Regions from separate parts of the Streptococcus sp. UBA4344 genome, predicted to be linked through region 1. Evidence: predicted binding sites of a transcription regulator. Region 1 holds the regulator's gene; the other holds the start of a gene.

The links. Region 1 encodes CtsR, which represses protease genes until heat stress. Its sites were predicted from a motif close to TTGGTCAAAAAAGGTCAAANA; they were not measured.
Positions count from the first base shown of each region.
Region 2: the regulator CtsR is predicted to act here: its motif matches at 4,837-4,857, upstream of B4D49_RS08010 (ATP-dependent Clp protease ATP-binding subunit).

Region 1 covers NZ_DGTE01000011.1:14,362-23,054, forward strand. The annotation lists gene tsf (translation elongation factor Ts) at 1-763, shown strand, start outside; gene B4D49_RS02140 (COG2426 family protein) at 859-1,323, opposite strand; gene B4D49_RS02145 (CtsR family transcriptional regulator) at 1,584-2,045, shown strand; gene B4D49_RS02150 (ATP-dependent Clp protease ATP-binding subunit) at 2,042-4,483, shown strand; gene dusB (tRNA dihydrouridine synthase DusB) at 4,561-5,538, opposite strand; gene hslO (Hsp33 family molecular chaperone HslO) at 5,531-6,397, opposite strand; gene B4D49_RS02165 (toxic anion resistance protein) at 6,518-7,789, opposite strand; gene B4D49_RS02170 (hypothetical protein) at 7,816-8,634, opposite strand.
Region 2 covers NZ_DGTE01000041.1:44,896-53,588, forward strand. The annotation lists gene ileS (isoleucine--tRNA ligase) at 1-1,402, shown strand, start outside; gene B4D49_RS08000 (DUF1827 family protein) at 1,492-1,794, opposite strand; gene B4D49_RS08005 (NUDIX hydrolase) at 1,866-2,312, opposite strand; gene B4D49_RS08010 (ATP-dependent Clp protease ATP-binding subunit) at 2,511-4,796, opposite strand; gene B4D49_RS08015 (hypothetical protein) at 4,923-5,330, opposite strand; gene argF (ornithine carbamoyltransferase) at 5,534-6,514, shown strand; gene B4D49_RS08025 (DUF1797 family protein) at 6,632-6,862, shown strand; gene B4D49_RS08030 (amino acid ABC transporter permease) at 7,146-7,832, shown strand; gene B4D49_RS08035 (amino acid ABC transporter ATP-binding protein) at 7,832-8,566, shown strand.

The DNA of each region.
Region 1 (8,693 bases):
TAAAGAAACAGCTAAAGCTATTGCTGAACAAAAACCTGCTAACAACGAAGAAGCACTTAAAGTTACTTTGGCTTCAGGTGAAACTTTGGAAGCAGCTTACGTTAACGCTACAGCAACTATCGGTGAAAAAATTTCATTCCGTCGTTTCGAAGTTATCGAAAAAACTGATGAACAACACTTCGGTGCATATCAACACAACGGTGGACGTATCGGTGTTATCACTGTTCTTGAAGGTGGCGACGAAGCTCTTGCAAAACAAGTTTCAATGCACGTTGCAGCTATGAAACCAACAGTTCTTTCATACAAAGAACTTGACGAACAATTCATCCACGATGAATTGGCTCAAATGAACCACAAAATCGATCTTGATAACGAATCACGTGCAATGGTTAACAAACCAGCTCTTCCACACTTGAAATTCGGTTCTAAATCACAATTGTCTGATGAAGTAATCGCACAAGCTGAAGAAGATATCAAAGCAGAACTTAAAGCAGAAGGTAAACCAGAAAAAATCTGGGATAAAATCATCCCTGGTAAAATGGCTCGCTTCATGCTTGACAACACTAAAGTTGACCAACAATACACACTTCTTGCACAAGTTTACATCATGGACGACAGCAAAACTGTTGAACAATTCCTTGATTCAGTAAACGCAAAAGTTGTTACTTTCGCACGTTTCGAAGTTGGTGAAGGTATCGAAAAAGCAGCTAACGACTTTGAATCAGAAGTTGCAGCTACAATGGCAGCAGCTCTTAACAAATAAGAATAGCTTGCTAAATTAAAAGAAGATCACTAAGTGGTCTTCTTTTTTGTTATAAATAAAGAGGTTGGGTGTCCCAGCCTCCATTTTGTAAGTTCTTAAGATAAAGCACCTAATCCGAGAACAGTCAATGTTCCCATGATTAATCCAGCAAGGATAACGCCTAGCATAACCGCTATGACACTACGTTTGAAGTCCCAGTCAAGGATTGAAGCAGCAAGTGTACCTGTCCAGGCTCCTGTACCAGGAATTGGAATACCTACAAAGAGAAGAAGCGCGATAAAGACACCTTTGTCCCCAGCGGTATCGGCAAGTTTTTTCCCACCTTTGTGACCTTTTTTCAAGCACCAAGTAAAGAAACCACCAATAATAGGTTTATCAGCACCCCATTCTAAGACACGACGTGCAAAGAAGAAGATAATTGGTACGGGAAGCATGTTCGCGACAACACCGATAACGAGTGCTTGCCACATTGGAATACCAGTTGCAATAGCATAGGGTACAGCACCACGAAGTTCAACGAGTGGTACCATAGCAATCAAAAATGTAATAATATAGTTCATTTACTTGAAACCTTTCATTTGTTACAAAGTTAATTGTATCTTATCTCTTAGGCAAAGACAACTAAAATCTGTTGTAATGGAAAATACTGTTGATAAAATGAAACCGTTGTCGGTTATAAAGCACGAGAAAAGCTTGTTAGGAAGGCTCATTTGGTGTATTTTCGTTTATAAATAGTGATATTTTTGTTATAATGATAGTCAGTTATAGTCAAAGAGAGTCCATCTTGAAATGGTCTTTAATCTTGAAAAGGAGGAAGCTAATGGCAAAAAATACATCTGATAGTATTGAAGAATACATCAAGCAATTACTTGCCCAATCAGGTATTGCTGAGATTAAGCGGTCAAACTTGGCAGATGCCTTTCAAGTTGTTCCTAGCCAAATTAACTATGTGATAAAAACACGTTTTACAGAAAGTCGTGGCTATACAGTCGAAAGTAAGCGTGGTGGCGGTGGCTATATTCGCATTGCTAGAGTGCGTTTTTCAGATCAACACCAAATGTTTGACAATCTTATGGCAAATATCGGTGAACGAATTAGTGAGCAAGTCTTTACGGATTTGATTCAATTACTTTTTGATGAAAAAATTATTAGTGAACGTGAAGGAAATCTGATTTTAGCAACAGCTACTGATGATGTTTTAGGCAAAGATGCTCCAGCCATTCGAGCACGTATGTTGCGAAAAATCTTACAAAGATTAGATAGAAAAGGATTCCATTTATGAGTGAATATTCAATGAAAATGCAGGAGGTTTTCAGTATCGCCCAGTACCAGGCGGCACGATTTGAAAGCCCATATCTAGAAAGTTGGCATGTACTTTTAGCCATGGTAGCTGTTCATGATTCAGTGGCAGGATTAACATTTGCTGAATACCAAAATAAGATTGCTTACGAAGAGTATGAAGCAGCAGCGGTATTGGCACTTGGAAAATCACCTTTGAGTGATGTAAAAAATGTTCAATTTTTGGAGCAATCAAAGGCTCTTAAAGATGTGTTAGCTTTTGCAGAATCTATTTGCAAAGTGACTGGTGGCACAGAAGTTGGGACAGAACATGTTCTTTATGCGATGTTGCTTAATTTAGATCTATTTGCCACTCGTTTATTAGAAGTTGCAGGGTTTAAAAATAAAGAAGACGGTGATTCAGCACGTTTACTTGACTTACGTAAGAGCTTAGGACGTAATGCAGGATTTACTAAAGAAAAAATCAAAGCTATCCATGACCTTCGCAAACCGAAAAAGGCATCAATGGGCGGAGCTTTTTCTGAAATGATGAAACCTCAGTCAACAGCGGGAGAATTATCTGATTTCACACGTGATCTGACTGAAATGGCTCGTCAAGGGAAATTAGAACCAGTTATTGGTCGTGATAAAGAAATTTCACGTATGGTTCAAGTCCTTAGCCGTAAAACTAAAAACAACCCTGTCTTGGTCGGTGAAGCTGGTGTTGGTAAAACAGCTCTTGCTTATGGTTTGGCACAACGAATTATTGATGGTGAGATTCCATACGAACTTCAAGACATGCGTGTTCTAGAACTTGATATGATGAGTGTTGTGGCTGGTACGCGTTTCCGCGGTGACTTCGAAGAACGCATGAATCAAATCATCTCTGATATTGAAGAAGATGGTCACATCATTTTATTCATCGATGAAGTGCACACTATTATGGGATCTGGTTCTGGAATTGATAGTACTTTAGATGCTGCTAATATTTTAAAACCAGCTCTTGCACGTGGGACACTTCACATGGTTGGTGCGACAACTCAAGAAGAATATCAAAAGCATATTGAAAAAGATGCTGCGCTTTCTCGTCGTTTTGCTAAAATCACCATCGAAGAACCAAGTGTTGAAGATGCTTATCAAATTTTACTTGGGCTTAAGAAATCTTACGAAACTTTCCATAATGTGACGATTTCTGATCAAGCTGTGTTGACGGCTGTTAAAGCTGCACACCGTTATTTGACAAGTAAAAATCTACCAGATTCAGCTATTGATTTGCTTGATGAAGCTAGTGCAACTGTTCAAGGTTTGGTTAAAAAAGAAGCCCCAGAAGCTCTTACAGCTGCAGATAAAGCTATTTTAGAAGGTGATTTCAAATTAGCTACAAAATTGCTTAAAGAGTCACGTAAGAAAGTGACACGTAAACCAACAGCTGTGACTGAAGATGATATCATGGCAACACTTAGTCGTTTGTCAGGTATTCCTGTTGAGAAAATGACACAGGCTGACAGCAAGAAATATTTGACGCTTGAAAAAGAGCTTCACAAGCGTGTGATTGGTCAAGATGCTGCTATTTCAGCGATTAGCCGAGCAATCCGTCGTAATCAAGCAGGTATCCGCACAGGAAAACGTCCAATTGGGTCATTCATGTTCTTGGGACCTACTGGTGTTGGTAAGACTGAATTAGCTAAAGCTTTGGCTGAACTTCTCTTTGATGATGAATCAGCACTTATTCGTTTTGATATGTCTGAGTACATGGAAAAATTTGCGGCTAGTCGTCTTAACGGAGCTCCTCCAGGATACGTTGGTTATGAAGAGGGTGGCGAATTGACTGAAAAAGTTCGTAACAAACCTTATTCAGTCCTTCTTTTCGATGAAGTTGAAAAAGCTCATCTAGATATTTTCAACGTCCTTCTTCAAGTTTTGGATGATGGTGTGTTGACAGATAGTCGTGGTCGTAAAGTTGATTTCTCAAATACGATTATTATCATGACGTCAAACCTTGGTGCGACAGCTCTTCGTGATGATAAAACTGTTGGATTTGGTGCGCGTGATATGGCTCATGATTATGATGCTATGCAAAAACGTATCATGGAAGAACTTAAGAAAGCTTATCGTCCAGAATTTATCAACCGTATTGATGAAAAGGTTGTCTTCCACCACTTGACACAAGAAAATATGCGTGACGTGGTTAAAATCATGGTTAAACCATTGGTTGCAACCTTAGCTGAAAAAGATATTACGCTTAAATTCCAACCATCAGCACTTAAATATCTTGCTGAGGCTGGATATGACCCAGAAATGGGAGCTCGTCCACTTCGTCGTACTCTCCAAGATAAAGTTGAAGATAAATTATCAGAGCTTATCCTAGCAGGCGACCTAGCAAGTGGAAATACCCTTAAAATTGGTGTTTCTAAAGGACAACTCAAATTTGATATTGCTTAATAAAATAACCCCTGCTGGTAAACCAGTAGGGGTTTTGTTTTTAGATAATCCCTGAGAAAGTTTCTGGGATTTTTTTCTCATCGCAAACTGTTAAAGATTTCTTTGACTTCGTCGATAGTTTCTGCGCGTGAAACAGCTCCGCGGATTTTAGCTGCGCCAGCAGTACCACGTAGGTAATGTGGAGCTAGACCACGGAATTCACGGACAGCGATTTTTTCACCTTTGAGGTCAATGAGACGTTTGAGGTGATCTTCTGCGATGTCCAATTTTTTGGCAAATGGAAGATCTGGTAACTCTTCACCAGTTTCAAAATAATGATTGATTTGAGTGAAGATGTATGGGTTGTTCATGGCTGCGCGTCCAACCATAACAGCATCAACACCGATTTCTTCAATCATGTACTTAGCATCGTGAACGCTGCGCACGTCACCATTTCCGATAAATGGAATTTTAGTGATGGCTTTTGAGACGCGAGCAAGTGTTTCATGGTCACATTTACCAGTATACATTTGTTCACGAGTACGTCCGTGCATAGCAAGGGCAGACACACCAGCTGATTCAGCAGCCAATGCGTTTTCAACAGCAAGTTCGCTGTCTGACCAGCCTGTACGCATCTTAACAGTTAGTGGAATATCAAGAACAGAAGTGACTTCATCGATGATATGATAAATCTTATCAGGGTCTTTAAGCCATTTTGCTCCTGCTTCATTTTTGACAACTTTATTGACAGGACAGCCCATATTGATGTCAACGATGTCAGCTTTTGTATTTTCTTGAATATACTCAGCTGCACGTTTCAAACCATCCGCGTCTCCACCAAATAATTGGATAGACATTGGATGTTCAGTTTCATCAATGTGAAGCATGTGAAGGGTTTTTTCGTTATTGTAAAGGAGACCTTTTTCGGAAATCATCTCCATTACGACTAAGCCAGCTCCGAATTCTTTGGCAATAGTACGAAAAGCAGAGTTTGTCACCCCTGCCATGGGTGCTAGAACCGTACGGTGAGGAATTTCAACATCACCAATCATAAATGATGAGCTGAGTTTAGTCATTGATTAATTCCTCCAAGTCATCTTCAGTGAAGTTGTAAGTTTTACCACAGAATTGGCAAGTGATTTCAGCACCGTGGTCTTCGTCTTTCATAGCTTTAAGCTCGTCTTTGCCAAGAGTGACAAGAGCAGCTTCAAAACGTTCACGTGAACAGTCACAGTTAAAGCCAATTTCATCTTCAGCAAGAACTTTATATTCGTCTTCGCCGTAGATAGCTTTTAGAAGAGCTTCAATGTGGTCGTCAGATTCCAAGAGTTTTGAAATGGCAGGCATTTCTTGGATACGTTTTTCGTAGCGGTTGATTTCTTCTTCAGATGCACCTGGAAGAACTTGCAACATAAAGCCACCAGCAACTTCGACTTTATCTTCGTCGTCAAGAAGGACATTAAGTCCAACGGCAGAAGGTGTTTGTTCAGATTCAGTCAAATAAAAAGCCAAATCTTCACCGATTTCACCTGAGACAAGTGGTGTTGAAGATGTGTAAGGATTACCTGTACCATAGTCAGTAATGACAACGAATTGACCATGTCCCATGAATGGACCAACCATGACTTCGCCAGTAGCAGTTTTTTTAACATCGATACCAGTATTTTGAATATAGCCCTTAACATGTCCTTTAGTATCAGCCACAGAGATAATGTGGCCAAATGAGCTATCACCAATGACTTTGACGGTTACTTTGCTGTCTCCTTTCTGATTGGCAGCTAGGATTTGATTGGCAATAAGCGTTCTACCTAGAGCAACTGTAGAGCTAGAAAGTGTTTGATGTTTTTCTTGAGCAGTTCTGACAGTCTCAGTGCTATCAAGCACATAAGCACGGAAAGAACCAGATTTTGAAATTGATTTTATAAGTTTATCCATAAGAATATTATAACACAAAGCAAATTTGATGGGCTAGTATTGTGGCTGTTAAAGCGTAATCATCTAGTGAAAAGTAAGAAGATAAAAAAGGCGAGGATTCTCGCCTTTTTACTACTATTATTATTCTTCTGTAATGTCTGTTCTTTCGACTTCTTCTTGGCTTTCTTTGCCTTCGTTAAGAAGGGCTTCGACGATTTTTTGGTCACGGATTTTGACAGAGTCGTTAATGGTTTCTGCGGATTTGACGACAGCTGCTTCGAGTTGGGCACGTTGTTTACGACCGTTGTCAATAGCGGCGATAATGCCGTTATTTTGTTCAACGAGGCTTTCAGCAAGAGCTGTGACAGACTGGATAGAAACCGTTGGGCTTTGAGCAGTGCGTTCCAGCATAGGGATAGCTTCCTTGCTAGTCTCAGCAAGCATTTGAAGAGCAGCGTTATTAGCATTGACAATGGCATCAGCAGTCACACCAGATTTAACTGATTGTTGCAAAATGCCGAGCTGGGCAATTGACAATTTCATTGTCGGAATGGTGTTGCGACGAAGCATACCAAGTTTTTGGCGCATGTCTGATGACACTTTGACCATGTTACGCATTTGAGGCGTTGTTGTCCAAGCCACGTAAAGGCGACTGAGGTATTCAGTGTGCTGTTGTTCCAGTGTGTTGATAACTTCAGTCATGCGAGCTAGTTCGTCAGATTTTGTTTGATATTCTGGTGTTGCACTATCTAGTGTTGCCAGTTCATTTTGAAGGGCTTGTGCGCGGTTAGCACTTTCTGTTTGAGAAGCTTCGATAAAAGCAATCACACCGACAAGGTTTTCAATCGATTTGTTATTATCTTCAATCAGCATCTCAGCAGAGACGATGTTGCGTGCTAAGGTTTCTTCTTGTTTAACAACAGCGGCAGCCATGCCATCCATTTTTTGTTCAATATTTTGTGAATCAAAGTAGAATTCTTGCAAGCTATTTTTACTTTGTTTGAAAAGTTTTTGGAAGAAATTCGGTTTCTTTTCAAGCTCAGCAGGTGTAGCATCTTTATATTTAGCAATGAAGCCATTCAATTCACGGTTAGCATTTTTGAGCAGGTCATCAACTTGCGGAATTTCCAGTTTCTTTTGTTCTGCCAAAATGCGATTGACAGTCGTGTTAACTTCTTCAACAGCAGATGTTCCAAAATCAAGCAGTGCATTCTGGTCAGCAACAAAATTATCAACCAAAGCTGGCGCTTTAGCGGTAATAGCAGTTTGTTGTTCAGGAGTCAACTTATCGTAAAAAGAGACTTGTCCAGTTGAGGCGGTGTCAGTTGCTACGATAATTTCTGTTGTTTTGTCAGTTTTTGTAATAGCATTATCAGCGATTTTATCAATGTCAAAATTAAATGTATCAGCCATAAATAATCTCCTTTGTCAGAGCTAAATTACAAATTAGTATCGTCATCAGCCATCATGCGTAGGCTAATGTCAAAGTCTTTCAAGTCGCTTTCGTTAAGTTTTCTAAGGGTCTCATCAAGTGCCAAATCAAATTTTTCCATAGCAGCTTTTGCTTTTGCTAGGCGCTCCTCAGCATTGTAGTAATTCTTAGGAGCTCTTTTGATTTTGAGGTAGCCATCTAAAATATCATGGAATCGTTCCATATCAGCTTCATGCAGAGCAGCAAGCTCTTCACGGTTATCAGCTTTTTCAATTTTTTTCAAAATGGTAAGGTGATCTTGCTGAATGTTGTTATAAAGATGAGCCAACTCTGGAGCAAGTTTTAGCAAATCTGTTTCTTCCTTAGAAGCACTTGCTGTCGTTGGAGAGATATCCAATTTATCCAGTTGCAAGAGAATATCATTTTCGACTGATTCGGCTTTTTTAAGGACACGTTTATAGATTTTGAGGTCCATTTTAGCCTTAAGGTCAGTAACTTCACTTTTAATATGACGAATTTGTGGCAATAGCTGGCGCGCCACAACGACATATTGTGTGTAGTTTTTTTCATCGAGGTAATTGTCTAGAAGTTTTGACTGACGATCAGCGACGCGAATATTATCTTTTAAGTCTTGAAGACGTTGTTTGGTATTTACTTTTTCTAAGCGTGATTGCTTGGTCGCCAAATAATAAACGCCAAATCCAATACCACCGATAAGGGCAATTGGGATAATAACTTCAAGTAAGCTTTCGAGTAAAGCGATAAGCAGGATAACGCCAATAATAATAGTGATTAATCCTCCGGCGCTATTTCTAGGTCTTGACATAAACTCATTCAATCCATTTCTATCTAAGATTGTATTTATTTTATCGCAAAAAGGGGAAT
Region 2 (8,693 bases), on a different contig from region 1:
CTACGCTGAAGATGGTACAGCAATCATGACTAAAGAAGTTAGTGACCACGTTGCTGACTTGTTCGAAGAATTTGGTTCAATCGTATGGTGGGAACGTGATGCTAAAGATCTTCTTCCAGAAGGATTCACTCACCCAGGTTCACCAAATGGTGAATTCACTAAAGAAACTGATATCATGGACGTATGGTTCGATTCAGGTTCTTCATGGAACGGTGTTATGAATGCTCGTGAAGGTTTGGAATATCCAGCAGATCTTTACCTTGAAGGTTCTGACCAATACCGTGGTTGGTTTAACTCATCATTGATCACTTCAGTTGCTGTCAATGGACATGCTCCTTACAAAGCAGTGCTTTCTCAAGGATTCGTTCTTGATGGTAAAGGTGAAAAAATGTCTAAATCAAAAGGTAACATCATTTCACCAAACGACGTTGCTAAACAATACGGTGCTGAAATCCTTCGTTTGTGGGTAGCTTCAGTGGATACTGACGCTGACGTTCGTGTTTCTATGGAAATTCTTGGTCAAGTTTCAGAAACTTACCGTAAAATCCGTAACACACTTCGTTTCTTGATTGCTAACACAACAGATTTCAATCCAAATAAAGATGCTGTTGCCTACGAAGATTTGCGCTCAGTTGATAAATACATGACTGTTAAATTCAACCAATTGGTAGCAACAATTCGTAAAGCTTATGAAGACTATGATTTCATGGCTATCTACAAGGCAGTTGTTAACTTCATCACAGTTGATTTGTCAGCCTTCTATCTTGATTTTGCCAAAGATGTTGTTTACATTGAAGCAGCAGATAACCTTGCTCGTCGTCAAATGCAAACAGTCTTCTACGATATCTTGGTTAAAATCACTAAATTGTTGACTCCAATTCTTCCACACACAGCTGAAGAAATCTGGTCATACCTTGAATTTGAACCAGAAGAATTTGTTCAATTGTCTGAATTACCAGATGCTGAAGTCTTTGAAGGTCAAGACAATATTCTTGAAGAATGGGATGCCTTCATGACACTTCGTAACCAAGCTCAAAAAGCATTGGAAGAAGCTCGTAATGCTAAAGTTATCGGTAAATCATTAGAAGCTCACTTGACAATTTACGCAGGTGAAGAAGTGAAAACTCTTCTAACAGCGCTTGACAGCGATATTGCTCAATTGTTGATCGTATCACAATTAACTATTACTGATGAAGCAGCACCAGCCGATGCAGTAGCCTTTGATGGTGTAGCCTTTACAGTAGCGCATGCTGAAGGACAAGTTTGTGATCGTTGCCGTCGTGTTGATCCAACAGCTAAAGAACGTTCATACGGTGTTACAATTTGTGATCACTGTGCTGAAATCGTTGAAGCAAACTTCCCAGAAGCAGTTGCAGAAGGTTTTGAAGTTAAAGCAAAATAATATCATAATTTGCATGATAAAAAACGAACTCATATTGAGTTCGTTTTTTGTATGTAAAGAAAATAAAAAATCAGGTTATGAAAACCTGATTAAAGAGCTGTTGGGAAGGAAATTTCAATTAGATTAGCAGTATGTAGTGTTTTTAATTGATCTAATTGAACGGTTGACTTGTCAATTTTGCGTTTGAGGAAAAATTCTCGAATGGCTTCAATTTCACTGTCTTTAATAGCACGATACTTGTTTGAAATCAACAGCTCGTAGTGACTTGGTGCTTGTGTGAAAACAACATCGGTATTTCCTGCAGAGTAGGTCTCAACGAGTTTAGCGTCCGTGTTACGAAGCTGGTTACGGACTAGCTCGGAATGACTACTTGTTGTGTTGATTAACCTCATAAATTTCCTCCTATGAACTTTCTACCATTATTATAACACTATTTTAGGTGAAAAACTTAGAATATGAAATTTTAATGATGATTTTTTTTCCAAGCATCAACACCCCATTTATGACTACCACGTTTTAATTTTACGATGGCCTCATCAATTGAAAACCAAGCTAAATTATTAAAATCTTCAAGTGGGTCACCAAGTTTTTCAAAATGAGTTACTTCATAAATATAAGCTGGATTATAAAAATAAGTATTGCGGTGGCGTGAGTAGAAGTACTCATCAGCTTGTCCGTAATAATAACCTAGTTCAGCAGAGAAGCCTAGTTCTTCAATTAATTCTCGTTTTAAAGCTGAAAAATGATCCTCACCTGCCTCGATTTCTCCACCTGGTAGGAACCAAGAGCCGTTAGGGGCTTGAACTAAAATGATTTGGTCTTTAGTCGCATTTGGAATGATAGCATACACTCCATAGCGTGCCTTGTATTCAACATTATCAAGTTTTTCACCAAAAGTTGGATTTGACATAATATTCTCCTATAAAACAAGTGTCCGAATGAGTGGAGATGGAATGATTAATCTCTAAAGTAGATTTGTAAGAGTGGCTATTGTTGTTATTATACTAAAAAAAGTTGTCTTTTGCTAGAAAATTGTCGGAATATTTTGATTTTGATAATTGGTTGATATAAAAAAGCCTAGAAAATCTGATTTTCTAGGCTAAATTTATTATTCTGCTGAGACAGTTTCTTCTTTTTCAACTTTTTTAGCTGATTTAATGACAATTTTACCGTTACTTGTCATCACTGCCTTCAAATCTTTTTCAGTTGGGTGTTCAAGGTAGAAGTCGGTAATAGCATCTTCGATATAATCTTGGATAGTACGACGTAATGGACGAGCTCCCATCTTAGGATCGTAACCAAGGTCGACAAGTTTTTCTTTAACTTTATCAGTTACTTCAAGATGAATATCGTTAGTTGCTAAACGGTTATTGACATCGTCAAGCATAAGGTTAACGATATGAAGGAGGTTATCTTTGCTTAATGCCTTAAATTCAATAATACCATCAAAACGGTTCATGAATTCAGGACTGAAGAAGTCACCAAGTTGTCCAAGAACAGAATTAGTACGTCCTTCGCGTGCAGCACCGAAACCAACTGAAGCTTCTGTTTTACCAGTACCAGCATTAGATGTCATGATGATAATAGTATCTTTAAAGCTTACGGTACGTCCTTGACCGTCAGTCAAGCGACCATCATCAAGAACTTGCAAGAACATGTGCATAACGTCAGGATGTGCTTTTTCAACTTCGTCAAGAAGAATGAGTGAGTATGGATTACGACGAACTTTTTCAGTCAACTGACCAGCTTCTTCGTAACCAACATATCCTGGAGGGGCACCAACAAGTTTAGCGACAGCGTGTTTTTCCATGTATTCAGACATGTCAAAGCGAATCATGCTATCTGCTGAACCAAAAAGTTCAATAGCTAGCTGTTTAGACAATTCTGTTTTACCAACACCAGTTGGTCCGACAAAGAGGAATGAACCAATTGGTCGATTTGGTGTACCAAGACCAACACGGTTACGACGGATAGCTTTAGCAATCTTATCGACAGCTTCATCTTGACCAATAACGTGTTCTTTCAAGTCATCAGCAAGGTGAATTAATTGTGATTGTTCTTTTTCTTTCAAATCACCAACAGGAATATTTGTTTTTTCTTCAACGATAGCTTCAATGGTTTTTTCAGTAATTACTGGAATGTCATCTTCGTTGATGGTTTGTTTTTGCATTTCCTTGTATTTAGCAATTTGATCTCGGAAATAAGCTGCGCGTTCATAATCTTCTTCACGAGTAGCTTGAGTTTTTAGGTTTTCGGCTTGAACCAAACGTTTGTCAATTTCTTTTGGATCAACAAAGTTGAGTGTCAAGTTCATCTTAGAACCGGCTTCATCTAGTAAATCAATGGCTTTATCTGGAAGGAAACGATCTTGGATGTAACGGTTTGACAGATTAGCTGCAGCTTCGATAGCATCGTCGCTGTATTTTACGTGATGGTAATCTTCATATTTCTTTTGGATACCGCGAAGAATAGTGATTGTTTCTTCAACGCTTGGTTCGTCAACTTTAACGGGTTGCATACGGCGTTCAAGTGCAGCATCTTTTTCGATGATACGGTATTCGTTAAGAGTAGTAGCACCGACTAATTGAAGTTCTCCACGAGCAAGAGCTGGTTTCAAAATGTTACCGGCATCCATGTTGCCATCTCCGGCGTTACCAGCACCAACGATTTCATGGATTTCATCGATGAAGAGGATAACATCTTTACGTTCACGGATTTCTTCCATGAGTTTTTGCATACGTTCTTCGAATTGTCCGCGAATTCCAGTACCTTGAACAAGACTGACAACATCGAGACGGATAACTTGTTTATTTTGAAGTTTTTGCGGAACATTTCCGTCAACGATTTTTTGGGCCAAACCTTCAACAACGGCAGTTTTACCGACACCAGGTTCACCGATAAGGACAGGATTGTTCTTTGTACGGCGGTTAAGAATTTCGATAACGCGTACAATTTCAGAATCACGTCCGATGACAGGGTCGATATCACCACGACGTGCGATATCAGTAACATTGATACCAAATTCTTCTAGCAAGCCCTTAGGCTCTTGCTGTGCTGGTCCGTTTGGGCGGAAATTGTTGTTGCCATTGCCACCGCGTCCGTTATTATTGCCTCCACCAGATTGAGTTGGAGGAGTATTTTGGAATCCTTGGCTACCAAATGCTGGGAAGCCACTAAGATTGTTAAAGAAATCATCAAAAGGATTCGTTGATTGGTTAGTTTGGTTTGAAGAAGTTTGAGGATTACCTCCTAATCCTCCTAAGATAGCATTATTTGGGTCAGTTTTCATGATTTGATAGCAGTTTTGGCACAAATCAATTTGTCTTTGCTGCCCATTGACATTTGTATACAGGTGAATGGTAGATTCATTTAAATGACAATTTTGACAGAGCATATAAAATACCCTCCTTTCGTAATGTCTGACTAAAAGACTAAAGGTCAAAGATAGTCAGATTTCATACTTCCATTATAGCACTAGCTATTAGGAAATCAAGTAAAAAGCATTAAAAAATTAGCACTCTTATAAAAAGAGTGCTAATTTTTTTTCAGGGTCAATTTGACTAGCAGCCATAGACCCCATAATAGCTCCAAAGATAAAACCAGAAAAAATGAAGATACTTAAGAAGAGAGGATTGAACAAGATTTCAAAAGGATTTTCACCTTCTTGCCATTTGCTAAACATGTTAAAAACAAGCATAAAAATGGCAAAAATAACTCCACTAAGCCAGCCTTTTTTCTTAGCTTTTTGACGCTCTTTCTCAAGCTTATCTCTAGGGACTTCAAGAGGTCCCTGTAAGTCTCTATTGGTCAGCATTGTCATGATAAGAATTGGCGTGACAAAGATAATGATAAAGGCATTGCAGTAGAGGTAAATCAGAAGAGGTACGGTTCCTTTATCGCTGAATAAGATTGCTAAGAACGTTGCCAAAAATTCAAAGAGAAGTAAAGAAATAAATAATTTATTTCCAATTCGGTTAATCTCTTATTCACGGTATTCGTCCAATTCTTCGTTTCAATTATAAATGACACAATAAGAAATAAAATTTATTTTTATTCAAAATAGGCTTGACAAAGTGTATAATTATGCTAAAATTAAGTATATTATTCAAGGAGAAAAGGATGGATTAGCGTATGGTTTTTAATAATTCGTTTTTGAAAGAGATTGATTTTACTAAGGATGAGCTTGTTAATCTAATTGATTTAGGATTGAAATTTAAAGATTTAAAAAAGAAAAAAATAACTCATAAATATTTAGAAGATCTCAATATCGCACTTATTTTTGAAAAGACAAGTACAAGAACACGCTCTGCTTTTACAGTTGCTGGACAAGATTTGGGAATGAATGTAACTTATCTTGGTAGCAGTGAAATTCAACTTGGCAAAAAAGAATCAGTTATTGATACAGCAAAAGTTCTAGGCTCAATGTTTGATGGTATTGAATACCGTGGTTTCAAACAAGAGGATGTGGAAGCTTTGGCAGAATTCTCTGGTGTGCCTGTCTGGAATGGCTTGACTGATACTTGGCATCCAACTCAGATGATTGCTGACTTTATGACATTAAAAGAAGTCTTTGGAAAACTTGAAGGCCTTACTATTGCTTATGTCGGTGATGGACGTAACAATATGGCCAACTCTTTGCTAGTGACGTCAGCTATTCTTGGTGTTAATGTTAAAATTATTGCTCCAAACAGTTTGCAACCTGAAAAAGAAATCATCGAAATTGCTGAACAACACAATAATGGAGCTGAGTTGACCATTACGGATGACCTTGATGCTGTTAAAGGTGTTGATATGCTGTATACAGATGTTTGGGTGTCAATGGGTGAAAAAGTTGATTTTAAAGAACGTATTGATCTTTTGTTACCTTATCAAATTAATGCTGATTTAGTTGAAAAGACAGGAAATCCAGATGTTATTGTCATGCATTGCTTACCAGCTTTCCATGATTTGAATACTGAAATTGGTCAAGAAATCTATGAAAAATATGGTTTAGCTGAACTTGAAATTACTGATGAAGTCTTCCAAAAATACAGCACAGTTATCTTCCAAGAAGCAGAAAACCGTATGCATTCTATCAAGGCTATCATGTATAATTCTCTTAATGAAATTTAAAGGCGTTCTTTTTTGACGAGAAATTGTTATAAATGTGAGAAAATGCACTCCATTGTTGTTTGTTTAGTAGAAATTATGTTAAAATAGTAAAGACAATAAACGAAGAGGAGAATAGTCATGGAATCACATTTGGTGAGAATTATCAACCGTCTTGAATTAATGACGACTGATGGTAGCAATCTTAAACGTAATTTTGAACGTGATGGTGTCGTTGTGGCAGAAGTGTCTTTCAGCAATGACCCTGAAAATGGTCCAGTTTTCACTTTGCGTGATGTTGAAGCACGTGAGTCTTACTCATTTGACAGCATTGATTTGATCGCAATGGAAATTTACGACCTTCTTTACTAAGATAAAGAAAAATTCAGACACAGTATAAGGGCAAAGGACATTGTTAGATATAAAGTCCTTTCCATCCTATTTTGAAGTGTGGTTTCTATGCTTTCTTATATTGCTATTTTGAATTGATAAGAGTCTAGGTATTCCTAGGCTTTTTATTTTTATTTGCTTTTAAGCGAAGTATCATAGATGTTGTTGTATCAATCTTTTACGCTAGTTTACAGCTTCTTGAATGGTTGGTATTTTTATTCAACATATGTTATAATTAATTGATTATTGCTTATAGGAGACACAAATGGATTTTTCATTTTTACCAAAGTATTGGGCTTATTTTAACTATGGTGTCCTTGTAACCATTATGATTTCAGCATGTGTTGTCTTTTTTGGGACAATCATTGGTATCTTGGTTGCTTTAGTTAAACGTACAAATATTAAAATTTTAAATTGGATTGCAAGTTTTTATGTTTGGGTCTTTCGTGGGACTCCGATGGTTGTTCAAATCATGATTGCCTTTGCTTGGATGCATTTTAGTAATGCACCAATTGTTGGTTTTGGTGTTTTGGATCTTGACTTCTCACGTTTACTTCCAGGTATCATTATTATTTCACTAAACAGTGGTGCATATATTTCTGAAATTGTTCGTGCGGGTATCGAAGCTGTGCCAGAAGGTCAACTTGAAGCAGCTTATTCACTAGGAATTCGTCCTGTAAATGCTATGCGTTACGTTATCTTGCCACAAGCACTAAAAAATATCTTACCTGCCCTTGGTAACGAGTTTATCACGATTATTAAAGATAGTTCACTTCTTCAAACAATCGGTGTTATGGAATTGTGGAATGGTGCACAATCAGTCGTAACAGCTACTTATCTACCAATCACGCCATTGTTGTTTGCTGCTTTCTATTACCTCATGGTAACCACTGTAATGTCATTTTTAGTAAAACGACTTGAAAAACGTATGGGAAATGGAGGTAACAACTAATGTCAGAAACACTTATTTCAATTAAGGGACTTCATAAGTATTTCGGTAAAAATGAAGTATTAAAAGGAATTGATCTTGATATTAAAGCTGGTGAAGTTGTTGTTATCATCGGACCTTCTGGATCAGGAAAATCAACTTTCCTTCGTACAATGAATTTGCTTGAAACACCTACGAAAGGTGTGATTACCTTTGAAGGTGTTGATATTACAGATAAGAAGAACGACATTTTCAAAATGCGTGAAAAAATGGGAATGGTTTTCCAACAATTTAATCTTTTCCCAAATATGACAGTTCTTGAAAATATTACTTTGTCACCAATTAAGACAAAAGGTATAGCTAAGGCAGAAGCAGAAGCAAAAGCCTATGATTTGCTAGATAAAGTTGGGCTTCGCGACAAAGCAAATGCTTATCCAGCTAGTTTGTCAGGTGGTCAACAACAACGTATTGCGATTGCGCGTGGACTTGCTATGGATCCAGATGTCTTGCTCTTTGACGAACCTACATCAGCGCTTGACCCAGAAATGGTTGGTGAAGTGCTTGGTGTTATGCAAGATTTGGCGAAATCTGGGATGACAATGGCGATTGTTACCCATGAAATGGGATTTGCACGTGAAGTAGCTGACCGTGTTATCTTCATGGACGGAGGTGTCATTGTTGAACAAGGAACGCCAGAAGAAGTTTTTGAACAAACCAAAGAAGCTCGTACAAAAGATTTCTTGAGTAAAGTTTTATAGTAAAAAATACCTCAGTTGAGTCTAAAAACTCAGCTGAGGTTTTTTGATTATAAAGAATATAAAATTAACCCCTCTTAAAAATGAGAGAAAAATAAAAGTTTTATGGCTATTTTTATACATTAAGTAC